DNA from 3 places in the Bradyrhizobium sp. B124 genome. Region 3 is predicted to be linked to each of the others. Evidence: riboswitches for the same ligand, from Rfam matches in the RefSeq annotation. Region 3 holds a riboswitch; each other region holds the start of a gene.
The links. A riboswitch is a leader RNA that binds a small molecule or an ion and turns the genes downstream of it on or off. The one in region 3 is predicted to bind glycine.
Positions count from the first base shown of each region.

Region 1: linked by a shared signal. The riboswitch ahead of AAFG13_RS10150 (D-amino acid dehydrogenase) and the one ahead of AAFG13_RS36580 (D-amino acid dehydrogenase) in region 3 are both predicted to bind glycine.
Region 2: linked by a shared signal. The riboswitch ahead of gcvT (glycine cleavage system aminomethyltransferase GcvT) and the one ahead of AAFG13_RS36580 (D-amino acid dehydrogenase) in region 3 are both predicted to bind glycine.

Region 1 covers NZ_CP152413.1:2,104,572-2,108,643, reverse strand. Annotated here, with positions in the region: gene AAFG13_RS10150 (D-amino acid dehydrogenase) at 1-951, opposite strand, end outside; glycine riboswitch at 1,017-1,132, opposite strand; glycine riboswitch at 1,136-1,241, opposite strand; gene AAFG13_RS10145 (M20/M25/M40 family metallo-hydrolase) at 1,334-2,464, opposite strand; gene AAFG13_RS10140 (ABC transporter substrate-binding protein) at 2,734-4,072, shown strand, end outside.
Region 2 covers NZ_CP152413.1:2,263,670-2,267,741, reverse strand. Annotated here, with positions in the region: gene gcvP (aminomethyl-transferring glycine dehydrogenase) at 1-1,036, opposite strand, end outside; gene gcvH (glycine cleavage system protein GcvH) at 1,059-1,424, opposite strand; gene gcvT (glycine cleavage system aminomethyltransferase GcvT) at 1,445-2,590, opposite strand; glycine riboswitch at 2,736-2,824, opposite strand; gene alaS (alanine--tRNA ligase) at 3,028-4,072, shown strand, end outside.
Region 3 covers NZ_CP152413.1:7,718,969-7,723,040, forward strand. Annotated here, with positions in the region: gene AAFG13_RS36570 (amino acid ABC transporter ATP-binding protein) at 1-695, opposite strand, end outside; gene AAFG13_RS36575 (pyridoxal-phosphate dependent enzyme) at 708-1,949, opposite strand; glycine riboswitch at 2,339-2,438, shown strand; gene AAFG13_RS36580 (D-amino acid dehydrogenase) at 2,572-3,828, shown strand; gene AAFG13_RS36585 (short-chain fatty acyl-CoA regulator family protein) at 4,003-4,072, opposite strand, start outside.

The DNA of each region.
Region 1 (4,072 bases), 3.6 Mb from region 3:
GTCCGCGCCGAGCCGGCTGGTGACGATTTTCGCCGCCTCATCGAGCAGGCTGACGGTTGGCGCAGCGTCCCGGCTTTGCGGCGCATCGAGCTGCACGGTGATCGAATAGCCCTTCACCGGATAGACGTTGACGCGGTCGTTGAGCAGGCCTGCGAAGTGGCGGCTCGCGACGCCAGCGCAAATGACGATGCCGTCCGCCTGCAACTCATGTCGCGTCGCGACGCCAGCATCGTGCGAAGCGGCTTCGTTCCAGCCGATGCGGAAGCCGTCGTCGCCGCGCGCGATCGCATCGACATCGGCTTCATGGACGAAGCTCGCACCGCGGCGGATGCAGGCGTCGGCGAGCCCGCGCGTGAACTTGTGGATATCGCCGGTCGCGTCCGACGGCGTGAAGAAGCCGCCATAGCAGGTCGTCTGCAGCGCGGGTTCGATGCTGCGGATTTCGTCCGCCGTCACCGGCCGGCGGTCGAGCCCGCCCTGTTGCAGCAGCGTGTTGACGCGCAGGCCCGCCTCGAATCCGGCCTTGTCGTGATAGACGTGCAGGATGCCGCGGCGTTCGAGATCGAAGGCGATGTTCTCGCGCTGGGCGATCGAGAACAGATGCTTGCGCGCTTCGATTGCGAGCCGCGTGGTCTCGATGGTGTTGGTGCGATAGCGGCCGATGTGGCCGACGAACTCGCCGATCCAGGAATATTTGTGCCAGCTCGGCTTCGGATTCATCAAGAGCGGCGCGTCGCTTCGAAGCATCCAGCGCAACCCCTTGAGGATGGTCGCGGCGCTGTTCCACACCTCCGCATTGCTGGCGGAAAGCTGTCCGCCGTTGGCGAATGAGGTTTCCATCGCGGCGTAGCGATGCCTGTCGAGGACAGTCACCCGGTAACCGCGTTCGAGCAGGGCATAGGCCGTCGTCACGCCGGTGATGCCGGCGCCAATGATTGCGATGTGAGGCATAGTGGTCTTCAGGCTCCCGTGGGTTAGAGTCGCCGAACCACCGGTGAAACCGGCGTCGGCGCCCCATCTGTCACGGTACCTGAGAGCTTGATCCGCATCGGGCCTGGGCCCGATGGCAGACTATCCCCTTCGGTGGACGTCACGGCCCTTGATGTGCGGCCATGTTCGTCTCTCTCCAGATCGTCCTGACGATACAGTCCTTTTGCCTGAGAGTTTCCGGGGCGGTTGCTCCGTCGGCGCCGAAGCAACAACATGAATGTTGTGGCTTCGATCTCTCCCGCATCGTCGCGTTGGACGGCCGGACCGTAGGCGAAGCCTTAAAATTGGACAAGGCTAAATTTCGGTCCGACAGTGCCAACGTGTTGTGCAGTGCAAATCGATGTCAGTCCAGCGTCGCCAGCAGTGCCGCCATCAGGCGGCCGCGCTCGGCGAGGCTCTCGACTTCGATATGTTCGTTGAGCGTATGTGCATCGGCGCCGCGAACGCCGAGGCCGTCGAGGGTCGGGATGCCCATCGCACCGGTGAAGTTGCCGTCCGATCCGCCACCGGCGCTGCCGTGCGGCAGATCGAGGCCCATCGCCGCTGCAAGGCCCTTGGCCTTTTCATAGAGCGCCATGGTGCCGGCATCCGGCTCCCACACCGGGCGGGTGACGCCGCGCGTCACCTTGAAGGTCACGTCGTTGGCGGTGCCCGACAGCGCCAGCATGCGCTCGACGCCGCGGTCGAGATCGGCCTGGCGCTTGGCCATGCTGAGCGCTTCGCCGGTGCAGGTCGTTGCGACGCAATTGACCCATTGCCCGCCATGCACGATGCCGACCGAGAAGGTGCAGTCTTCGGTGGTCATGCCGTCGATGGCAATGATTTGCCGGGCCATTTCGCGGATCGCGGAACGGCCCGAGGAGAGTGTCGCGCCGGCATGGCTTGGCTTGCCGACAGCTTCCAGATTGAAGCGTGCGATTGCGTAGCGGCCGGTGACGACGCCGTTGTTCGGCCGACCGGGCTCGGGCACCAGCACGTATTTGTTGCGCGCGGCTTCGGCCTCGATGATGTCGCGCGTCGACGGCGTGCCGACCTCTTCATCGGGCGTGAACAGCACCGTTATCGGCAGCGGCGTCGTAAAGGACGCGCGCGCCAACTGCCGGATCGCCTCGATCGACAGATAGTTGCCGCCCTTCATGTCGAAGATACCGGGCCCGAAGCACTTGTTGCCTTCGCGTCGCCACGCCAGCTTTTCGATGGTGCCGACCGGGTGCACGGTGTCCACATGACCGGCAATCAGGATGCCGGGCTGGCCTTGTTTCGGATGGGGAAAACGGGCGCGGACGCAGCCGGCGAAGCCCTGGCGTCCCGCGATGCGTTCGATCGTCGCACCCATCACCGCCATCTCGCGCGCGGCGAGGTCGAGCATGCGCTCGACTGCGGCCGCATCCCATGTCGGGCTCTCGCATTCCACCCAGCTGCGCAGCCCCTGCAGCATCGCTTCGGAATCAAAAGGAAGATTGGCGGGGTTCATGTCTTTTCTCTCTTGTTGTTTGTGCGCGCCGATACGCGTTCGCGTGCCGTACGAAAAGCTCGGAAGACGAGTTTGTAAAGTCAAATGCGCTGCACCAGCGGTTCATTCGTTCGTATACGTTCGATCCTGCCGGAAACCGATTGACGCGCATTGCGCTTGATGCAAGTCTCGATTTCACAAGCCATACAGCATGTTAGTTCGCCTAAATAACGAACCGCATGCATAACGAATAAGCCGGCTTTGACCAGTTACACGTCAGGAGAAATTGCATGTTCCCTATCTCGCGTTGGAAGCACCGCACGCTAGCGGCTGCGTTGACGGCGCTCGCGCTGTCGTTCGCGCCGCAGGAATTGTCCTTTGCGCCGCAGGCGATGGCCGCGGGCAAGACCATCACCGCGGTGATGCATTCGGATCTGCGCGTCATCGATCCGATCCTGACCACGGCCTATATCACGCGAGACCATGGCTACATGGTCTACGACACGCTGGTCGCGACCGACTCCAACTTCAAGATCCAGCCGCAGATGGCCGACTGGAAGGTGTCTGACGACAAGCTCACTTACACATTCACGCTGCGCGATGGCCTGAAGTGGCACGACGGAACGCCGGTGACCGCGGAAGACTGCGTCGCTTCGCTGAAGCGCTGGGCCAAGGTCGACGGCATGGGCCAGAAGCTGATGGATTTCACGGCGAGCTTAGAGGCCACCGACGCGAAGACGATCACGCTGAAGCTGAAGGAGCCCTACGGCCTGGTGCTGGATTCGATCGGCAAGCCGTCGTCGCGCGTTGCCTTCATGATGCCGAAGCGGCTGGCCGAAACCCCGCCGGACAAGCCGATCCCGGAGCAGATCGGTTCGGGCCCGTTCAAGTTCGTCCAGGCCGAATTCCAGCCGGGCGTGAAGGCGGTCTATGTCAAGAACAACGACTACGTGCCGCGCAAGGAGCCGGCGAGCTGGACCGCGGGCGGCAAGGTCGTGAAGGTTGACCGCGTCGAGTGGGTCACGATGGCCGACGCGCAGACTGCGATGAACGCGCTGCAGTCCGGCGACATCGATTTCCTGGAGAACCCGTCGTTCGACACGTTGTCGATCCTGGAAGGCGACAAGGACCTGAAGGTCGAGACGCTGAACAAGTTCGGCTTCCAGACGCTCGGCCGCATGAACTTCCTCTATCCGCCGTTCGACAACATCAAGGTTCGCCAGGCGGCGCTGATGGCGATCAACCAGAAGCAGGTGCTCGACGCGCTGGTCGGCAATCCGAAATACTACAAGACCTGCGTCGCCTTCTTCATCTGCGACACGCCGTTCGCGTCCGAAGTCGGCGGCGAGACCTTGTTGAAGGGCGGCGACATGGCGGCGGCCAAGAAGGCGCTTGCCGAGTCGGGCTATGATGGCACGCCCGTCGTCATCATGGCGCCGGGCGACGTCACCACGCTCAAGGCGCAGCCGGTTGTTGTCGCCCAGCAACTGCGCGACGCCGGCTTCAAGGTCGACCTGCAGGCCACCGACTGGCAGACAGTGGTGACCCGCCGCGCCAGCCAGAAGGCGCCGAAGGATGGCGGCTGGAACATGTTCTTCACCAACTGGGTCAGTGCCGACGTCTCCAACC
Region 2 (4,072 bases), 3.7 Mb from region 3:
AGGCGATCACGGCGAGCAACACCTGCGCGGTGCAGATGTTGGAGGTCGCCTTCTCGCGGCGGATATGCTGCTCGCGGGTCTGCAGCGCGAGGCGATAGGCCGGTGCACCGCGCGAATCCACCGAAAGGCCGACGATGCGGCCGGGCAGCGAGCGCTTCAGCGTGTCGCGCACCGCCATGTAGGCGGCGTGCGGTCCGCCATAACCCATCGGCACGCCGAAGCGCTGCGCCGAGCCGATTGCGATGTCCGCACCGAGCTCGCCGGGCGAGGTCAGCAAAGCCAGCGACAGCAGGTCCGCGGCGACGATCGCAAGCGCGCCCTTGGCGCGCAGCGATGCGATCGCCGGCCGGAGGTCGCGCACTGCGCCTGTCGTGCCGGGATATTGCAGCAGCGCGCCGAGCACGTCGGCCTTGTCGAGCTCGGTCAGGGGATCGCCGACCACCAGTGCCCAACCCAATGGGGCGGCGCGCGTGCGCATCACCGCCAGCGTCTGCGGATGCACCTCCTTGTCGACGAAAAACACCTTTGCCTTCACCTGCGAGTGGCGTTCCGCGAGCGCCATCGCTTCGGCGGCCGCGGTCGCCTCGTCGAGCAGCGAGGCGTTGGCGACGTCGAGCCCGGTGAGATCGCAGATCATGGTCTGGAAATTGAAGAGGGCCTCGAGCCGGCCCTGGCTGATCTCCGGCTGATACGGCGTATAGGCGGTGTACCAGGCCGGGTTCTCCAGGATGTTGCGCTGGATCACCGCGGGCAGGATGGTGCCGGAATAGCCCTGGCCGATCAGCGAGGTGAACACCTGGTTCTGCGCGGCGAGCTCGCTCATATGCGCGAGCGCTTCGGTTTCGCTCAGCGCCCGGCCGAGATCGAGCGGCGCCTTCTGAAGGATCGACGCCGGCAGCGTCTCATTCATCAGCGCCTGCAGGCTCGCGGCGCCGACCGTCTCCAACATCGCGTTGATGTCGCGCGGGGATGGTCCGATGTGTCGGCGGACGAAATCGGTGGCGGCTTCGTTGATCGGCTTGAAGGGCGCGTTCATGGGCTAATCCTTGGGGTGATCCTCAGGCGGTGTGCGCGGCGTAGGCGGCCTCATCCATCAGGCCGCCGAGTTCGCCCTTGTCGGCAATCTTCAGCTTGAAGAACCAGGCCTTGCCGCCGGCATCCGAATTGACCAGCGCGGGCTCGGCCGCGAGCGCCTCGTTGACCTCGATCACTTCGCCGGTGATCGGCGCGTAGACGTCGGAGGCTGCCTTGACGGATTCGACAACCGCGGCGGCCTCGGCCTTCTTCAGGCTGCGGCCGACCTTAGGCAGCTCGACGAACACGACGTCGCCGAGCTGTGACTGCGCGTAATCGGTGATGCCGATCGTGGCGACGTCGCCCTCGATGCGGAGCCATTCGTGGTCGGACGTGTACAGCGTCGTCATGGGGATAGATCCTTTGGCGTTTAGCGTTTGTAGGTATTGGGAACGAAGGGCGTGGCGGCGACCTTGAGCGGCAGCCGCTGGCCGCGCACTTCGGCGAAAACCGTGGTGCCGACGGCGGAGAGCGTGGTGGGCAGATAGCCCATCGCAACCGGCGCATTGAGGCTTGGGCCAAAGCCGCCCGAGGTCACCTTGCCGATTGGCTCGGTCGAGGTCGGATCGGCGAACAGGGCAGCGCCTTCGCGCACCGGCGCGCGGCCGTCGGGCTTCAGGCCGACGCGGCGGCGAGCGGCGCCGTCGGCGAATTGCGCGAGAATCTTGTCGGCGCCCGGAAAACCGCCGGCGCGGGCGCCGCCGCTGCGGCGAATCTTCTGCACCGACCATTCCAGCGCGCCTTCGACCGGCGTCGTCGTGGTGTCGATATCGTGGCCATAGAGGCAAAGCCCGGCCTCGAGCCGCAGGCTGTCGCGGGCGCCGAGCCCGATCGGCAGCACGTCGGGATTGTCCAATAGCGCACTGACCAGGGCTTCCGCCTTGTCTGCAGGCACGGAAATCTCAAAACCGTCCTCGCCGGTATAGCCGGAGCGCGAGACGAAGCAGTCGATGTCACTGAGGCGGCGCGGACCTGCGTCCATGAATTTCATCGAACTGACATCTGGACAGAGTTTCGCCAGCGCCGATTCGGCTTTCGGCCCCTGCAGCGCGATCAGCGCGCGGTCGGCCAGCGACACGATCTCGCAGGCATCGGAGAGATGCGCCCGCAGATGCGCCTCGTCCTCGGCCTTGCAGGCGGCGTTGACCACCAGGAACAGGTGATCGCCGAAATTCGCCACCATCAGATCGTCGAGCAGGCCGCCGTCGTCGTTGGTGAATTGCGCGTAGCGCTGCCGTCCCGGCGCGATGCTGACGATGTCCTGCGGCACCAGTTTTTCCAGCGCGAGCGCCGCGTCGCCGACCTTGCCGGATTTGGCCTTCAGCACGAGCTGTCCCATGTGGGACACGTCGAACAGGCCGGCTTCCTTGCGGGTGTGGAGATGCTCCTTCAGCACGCCGGCCGTGTATTGCACCGGCATGTCGTAGCCGGCGAACGGCACCATCTTGGCCCCACGTGCCAGATGCAGCGCGTGCAGCGGGGTCTGTTTCAGCGGGGAGGTTTCGCGCGCAGACATCACAGGGCCCTCGCGGTTCCCGCAGGGGACCTATTTCCCCTTGAGAAACCTGCAGAAAGCCCCATCTGTCGCTGTGCCTGAGAGTATTATCCCGTCGGCGGACGCATCGGGGAGAACCAACCCCAGCGCCTCTTTCCAGATGTTAGACGTCACGCGGTCCTTTTGCCTGAGAGTTTCCGGGGCGGTTGCTCCTTCGGCGCCGGCGGTAAGGCCGGTCTCTCCCGACGTGACTAGTAACAGGTAGGTAGAAAACACGGCGCCACCAAGACTGTCAACGCAGCTGCAGCAACTATCCAATGGGGCTTTGTGCTGCCGCGGCAAGCCCATGATCCGCCTGCACAGTTTCTGGACACCGCAGCTGGCAATGTCTAAAAGCGTTCGGCCGGAAAATGACGCCTTTTTGCGGCTGGCCGGCCCCTTTTTCCGATTGGATGAACATGAGCAGCGTCAACGACATCAGGTCGACATTTCTGAACTTCTTCAAGGAGAACGGCCACGAGATCGTGGCGTCGTCGCCGCTGGTTCCGCGCAACGACCCGACCTTGATGTTCACCAATGCCGGCATGGTGCAGTTCAAGAACGTCTTCACCGGTGTCGAGAAGCGCAGCTATCAGCGCGCCACGACGTCGCAGAAGTGCGTGCGCGCCGGCGGCAAGCATAACGACCTCGACAATGTCGGCTACACCGCGCGCCATCTCACTTTCTTCGAGATGCTCGGCAACTTCTCGTTCGGCGACTACTTCAAAGAGCGCGCGATCGAGCTCGCGTGGAATCTGATCACCAAGGATTTCGGGCTGAAGAAGGACAAGCTTCTCGTCACCGTCTACCACACCGACGACGAGGCGGCCGGCTACTGGAAGAAGATCGCAGGGTTCTCGGATGACCGCATCATCCGCATCCCGACTTCAGACAATTTCTGGGCGATGGGCGATACCGGCCCGTGCGGTCCGTGCTCCGAGATCTTCATCGATCGCGGCGAGCACATCTGGGGCGGACCTCCGGGCAGCCCGGAGGAGGACGGTGATCGCTTCCTCGAATTCTGGAACCTGGTGTTCATGCAGTACGAGCAGGTGACGAAGGAAGAGCGCGTGGCGCTGCCGCGTCCCTCGATCGACACCGGCATGGGGCTGGAGCGCATGGCCTGCATCCTGCAGGGCGTCGAGAGCGTGTTCGAGACCGATCTGTTCCGCCATCTGATCGATGCGGCCGCATCGGCCCTCGGCCATGGGCCGAACGAGCAGAACGTGGCGTCGTATCGGGTGATGGCCGACCATCTGCGCTCCTCGGCGTTCCTGATCGCCGACGGCGTACTGCCGTCGAACGAGGGCCGCGGCTATGTGCTGCGCCGGATCATGCGCCGCGCGATGCGTCACGCACAGCTCTTGGGCGCGAGCGAGCCGCTGATGCATCGCCTGGTCTGGGCGCTGGTCCGCGAGATGGGCCAGGCCTATCCGGACCTGGTGCGCGCGGAGAAGCTGATCG
Region 3 (4,072 bases):
ACGATTTGACCGCCATCCATGAAGATCACACGATCGGCGACCTGGCGGGCGAAGCCCATCTCGTGGGTCACGCAGAGCATGGTCATTCCTTCGTTGGCAAGGCCGACCATGGTGTCGAGCACTTCCTTTACCATTTCGGGGTCGAGCGCAGAGGTCGGCTCGTCGAACAGCATGATCTTCGGGTTCATGCAGAGGGCGCGTGCGATGGCGACCCGCTGCTGTTGTCCGCCGGAGAGCTGGCCCGGATACTTGTGGGCTTGCTCCGGAATCTTCACGGTGCGCAAGTAGTTCATCGCGATCTCTTCCGCATCCTTCCTGGGAATCCGTTTCGCCCAGACCGGCGCGAGCGTGCAATTTTGCAGGATCGTAAGGTGTGGAAACAGATTGAAGTGTTGAAATACCATGCCGACCTCGCGGCGGATCTCATGGATCTTCTTGAGGTCGCCGGTAAGCTCCGTGCCGTTGACGATAATCTGCCCCTTCTGATGCACCTCGAGCCTGTTGATGCAACGGATCATAGTGGACTTGCCCGAGCCAGATGGCCCACAGATGACGATTTTCTCGCCTCGGCGAACGTCCAGGTTGATGTCGCGCAGCACGTGAAATTCGCCGTACCACTTGTTGACACCACTCAAATTGACAGCAGCCTGCGTCACAGGGGGCTCGCGAATATCATCTTTTGTCTGCGTCAGCATCGGCGGAGCCCGCTATTGTGCATTTGGACCAGGATCATAGGAGTAGACGTCCTTCAAATAGGAGCGGGCCTCATCCATCGTCGAGCAAACCCGCTGAACGGTCTGCCAGTCAATAGGGTCCTTCGTTCCGCTTGATGTGCCAATGACCACCACATCTTTGTTCCTGAAGCTCAGGGAGATGAAGTCGACAGCAGCCAGCGCGGCCGAGCTGGAAAGCTCCTGCCAAAGACCCATGCGGGCGTACTTGGCTTGGGCGTTCAATGCTTCCTCATCAGTGACCCGCAATGCTGCGCCCTTGGACTTCGAAATTGCCCAGACACCCCGGTAGCTGCTCACGGTGCAGGCAATCGAAGCCAACCTGCTGTCCGCAGCGGGGACGGCCGCCATCGGCAGCCCGTTTTCCAGCGCAGTTGCCAGCGGAGCCAGTCCCGCAGGCTCGGCCGAGAATGCTTGGGGCAAATCACCCGCAAGGCCGAGCTCGACCAGCTCTTGAAACCCCTTCACGATCCCGAACAGCAACTCGGCGTAACCTGTCGGAACGACTACGGCTGCCGGCGCTCGCCCGAGCTGATCAAACAGCTCATATGCGATCGTCTTGTACCCTTCGGGCCCGAAAGAATGACCGGTATGGTAGCGTGTCGAATTGCTGGTTGGATGAAAGCCAAGCTCGGATACAAACTTGCCGAGTATCTCGAATTTGCAGTCTGCCCTGACCGGAACTGCATATGCCCCGTAAGCATTCAACGCAGCGAAATAGCTCTTACTGAATCGCTCCGGGACGAGTATGATGCAGGAGAGACCTGCCTTGGCTGCATAAGCCGCGGTTGAGATGCCATGGTTGCCAGTCGATGCAGCAACGATGCCGCGCGCGCCACAAATTTTGGCGGCGCTCACCACACACAGGTTCAGCCTGTCCTTATGACTGAAGGTCGGATTTCTACTCTCGTCCTTAAGGTAAACGTTGGCCTGACCGGCCTGGCCCGGAATTTCGATCAGAGGCGTTCCTCCCTCGCCAAGACTTAGCTCGTCGAGAACGGGAGGCAGCAAACTACGCCAGCGAAGCATTCCTCGGCCGGGCTCCGCCGAAAGGAAGCTTCGGTCTAGGCGAAAGTATTCAAACCCGATCTCCAGCGGATACTGATAGGAGGCGTCTGCGCTCTCGACGCCCCGCACCTTGGGCGGGAATAGCGGAAACGTGCTCCGATCGGGTCCCATTGAGACCTGAGCATTAGCGAGAGATTTTTCCAGGGCCATTGCCTCAACGTCGCTCCCGTTCACTGGTCGCCCGAAACGAGCGATGTTTCTGTTGTAGACATACTAGGTATACCTTAGTGAGCAGCGAACGACAAGCTGACATGTTGCGCTGGTTGTGAGCACGCAGTGAGCGCGGGCACCGGTCTGGTGCTCGGGGGGCGCCTGGGAATGCCTCTTGCGCGAACAGCCGGAAGGCTGATTGTCTTCTCTTCAGCTCGCCACATACACGCAGTTTTGCCGGATCTATTCCAGCGCCGCGTGCCCGCTGGCATAACTCCGCCTTCCGCAAGAACGCCAACGGAGGGGTCAACGCCGATGGTGTAGTACCAGCGCACAGCGAACGGATCTTTGCAAACATATTGACATACCGGGTATACTTTAATAGTTTGAGGTCCAACGCGGGAGAGATCGCGGCCGGCTTCTGGCCGACGCGACGCCGACGGAGCAACGGCCCCGGAAACTCTCAGGCAAAAGAACCGCTAAAACTTCGACTCTGAAAAGCAGGGCAACAGTCCTGCGCCGATGGTGAAAGTCGCCGTACGGATAAACGGCTGCGATGAAGCTCTCAGGCCAATGACAGAGGGGGTGCCAGATGACCCGCGCATCGCGGGCAGGAGCACCTATGACCGATTCTCACTGTGGCCGTATTGCCGTCATCGGCGCGGGGGTCACCGGAGTAACCACAGCCTATAATTTGCTCAAGCGGGGGTGCAAGGTAACGATCTTCGACCGGCAGCCTTATGCGGCGATGGAAACGTCCTTCGCCAATGGTGGCCAGCTTTCAGCCTCGAACGCCGAGGTTTGGAATAGTTGGGCGACAGTGCTCAAGGGTATCAAGTGGATGTTCACGCCCGGCGCGCCGCTTCTGGTCAACCCAAAGCCGTCGTGGCACAAGCTCTCCTGGATGACCCAGTTCGTCGCCTCGATCCCAAAATACGAAGAGAATACTGTTACAACGGTGCGATTAGCGATCGAGTCGCGCGACCACCTGAGGCGGATGGCCCGAGACGAGGACATCGACTTCGATTGCGAGAACCGTGGCATCTTGCACCTCTATCACAGCAAGGCGGAATTCGAAGCCGCTGCACGGGTTTCGGCGTTACTCGCCAAGGGAGGGCTCGAGCGGCATGCAGTGACACCTGAAGAGATCCGTTCGATAGAGCCGGCTCTGCGGGGGACATTCTATGGCGGTTTCTACACCGCTTCCGATTTCACGGGCGACATCCACAAGTTTACAACTGGTCTGGCCCGTGCCTGTGCTCGCCTCGGCGCGACCTTGAACTTCTCCACCGATGTGCTGTCGGTCGTGTTGGACGAAGGCAAGGGCGTGCGAGTGAATTGGAGATCGACCGAAAGCCAGGACCCTGATACCCAGGTGACGCGGTTCGACAGCATCGTTGTTTGCGGCGGGGTCGGCTCTCGCCGTATCGCCGCCAATCTTGGTGATCGGGTAAATGTCTATCCCGTGAAGGGATATTCAATCACCGTGCACCTTCCCGAGGGCTCGGATCAGCGGGCTGCGCCGTGGACAAGTCTGCTGGATGACCGCGCAAAGATCGTGACCAGCCGCCTTGGCTCCGCGCGCTTCCGCGTCGCCGGCACCGCGGAGTTCAACGGCATCAACAAGGATATAAGGGCGGCGCGCATTGAGCCATTGATTGAATGGTGCCGCACGCACTTCCCTGGCATGAGCACCCGAAACGTTGTGCCTTGGGCAGGCCTGCGGCCGATGATGCCGGACATGCTCCCGCACGTCATGAGAGGCCGCGATCCGCGCGTGTTTTACAACACCGGCCATGGACATCTTGGCTGGACGCTTTCGGCCGTGACAGCTGTTGCTGTTGCTGCTCTGGTCACAGCGCGGGGCAACGCCGGTTAGGGCTGCCGGCATTGCTGACGCGGCCCCGCTGCAAGGCGCAGTCGGTCGCCAAGGAGACCCTGATGAGCCGCAATGGTCCCGAATGGTCGGGAGGCCGCTGCAATCTCAATGCCAAGCCTCGGCGCGCCAGCTCATCTCTAGTGCTGGCTCGCCAATGGGGTCGCCAGCCGAGGTTTAACGTTGACGCATCCTCGTCTCGATCCGATACGGCACCACCCCCCGCTCGGCCGTGCCGACGTCCAGA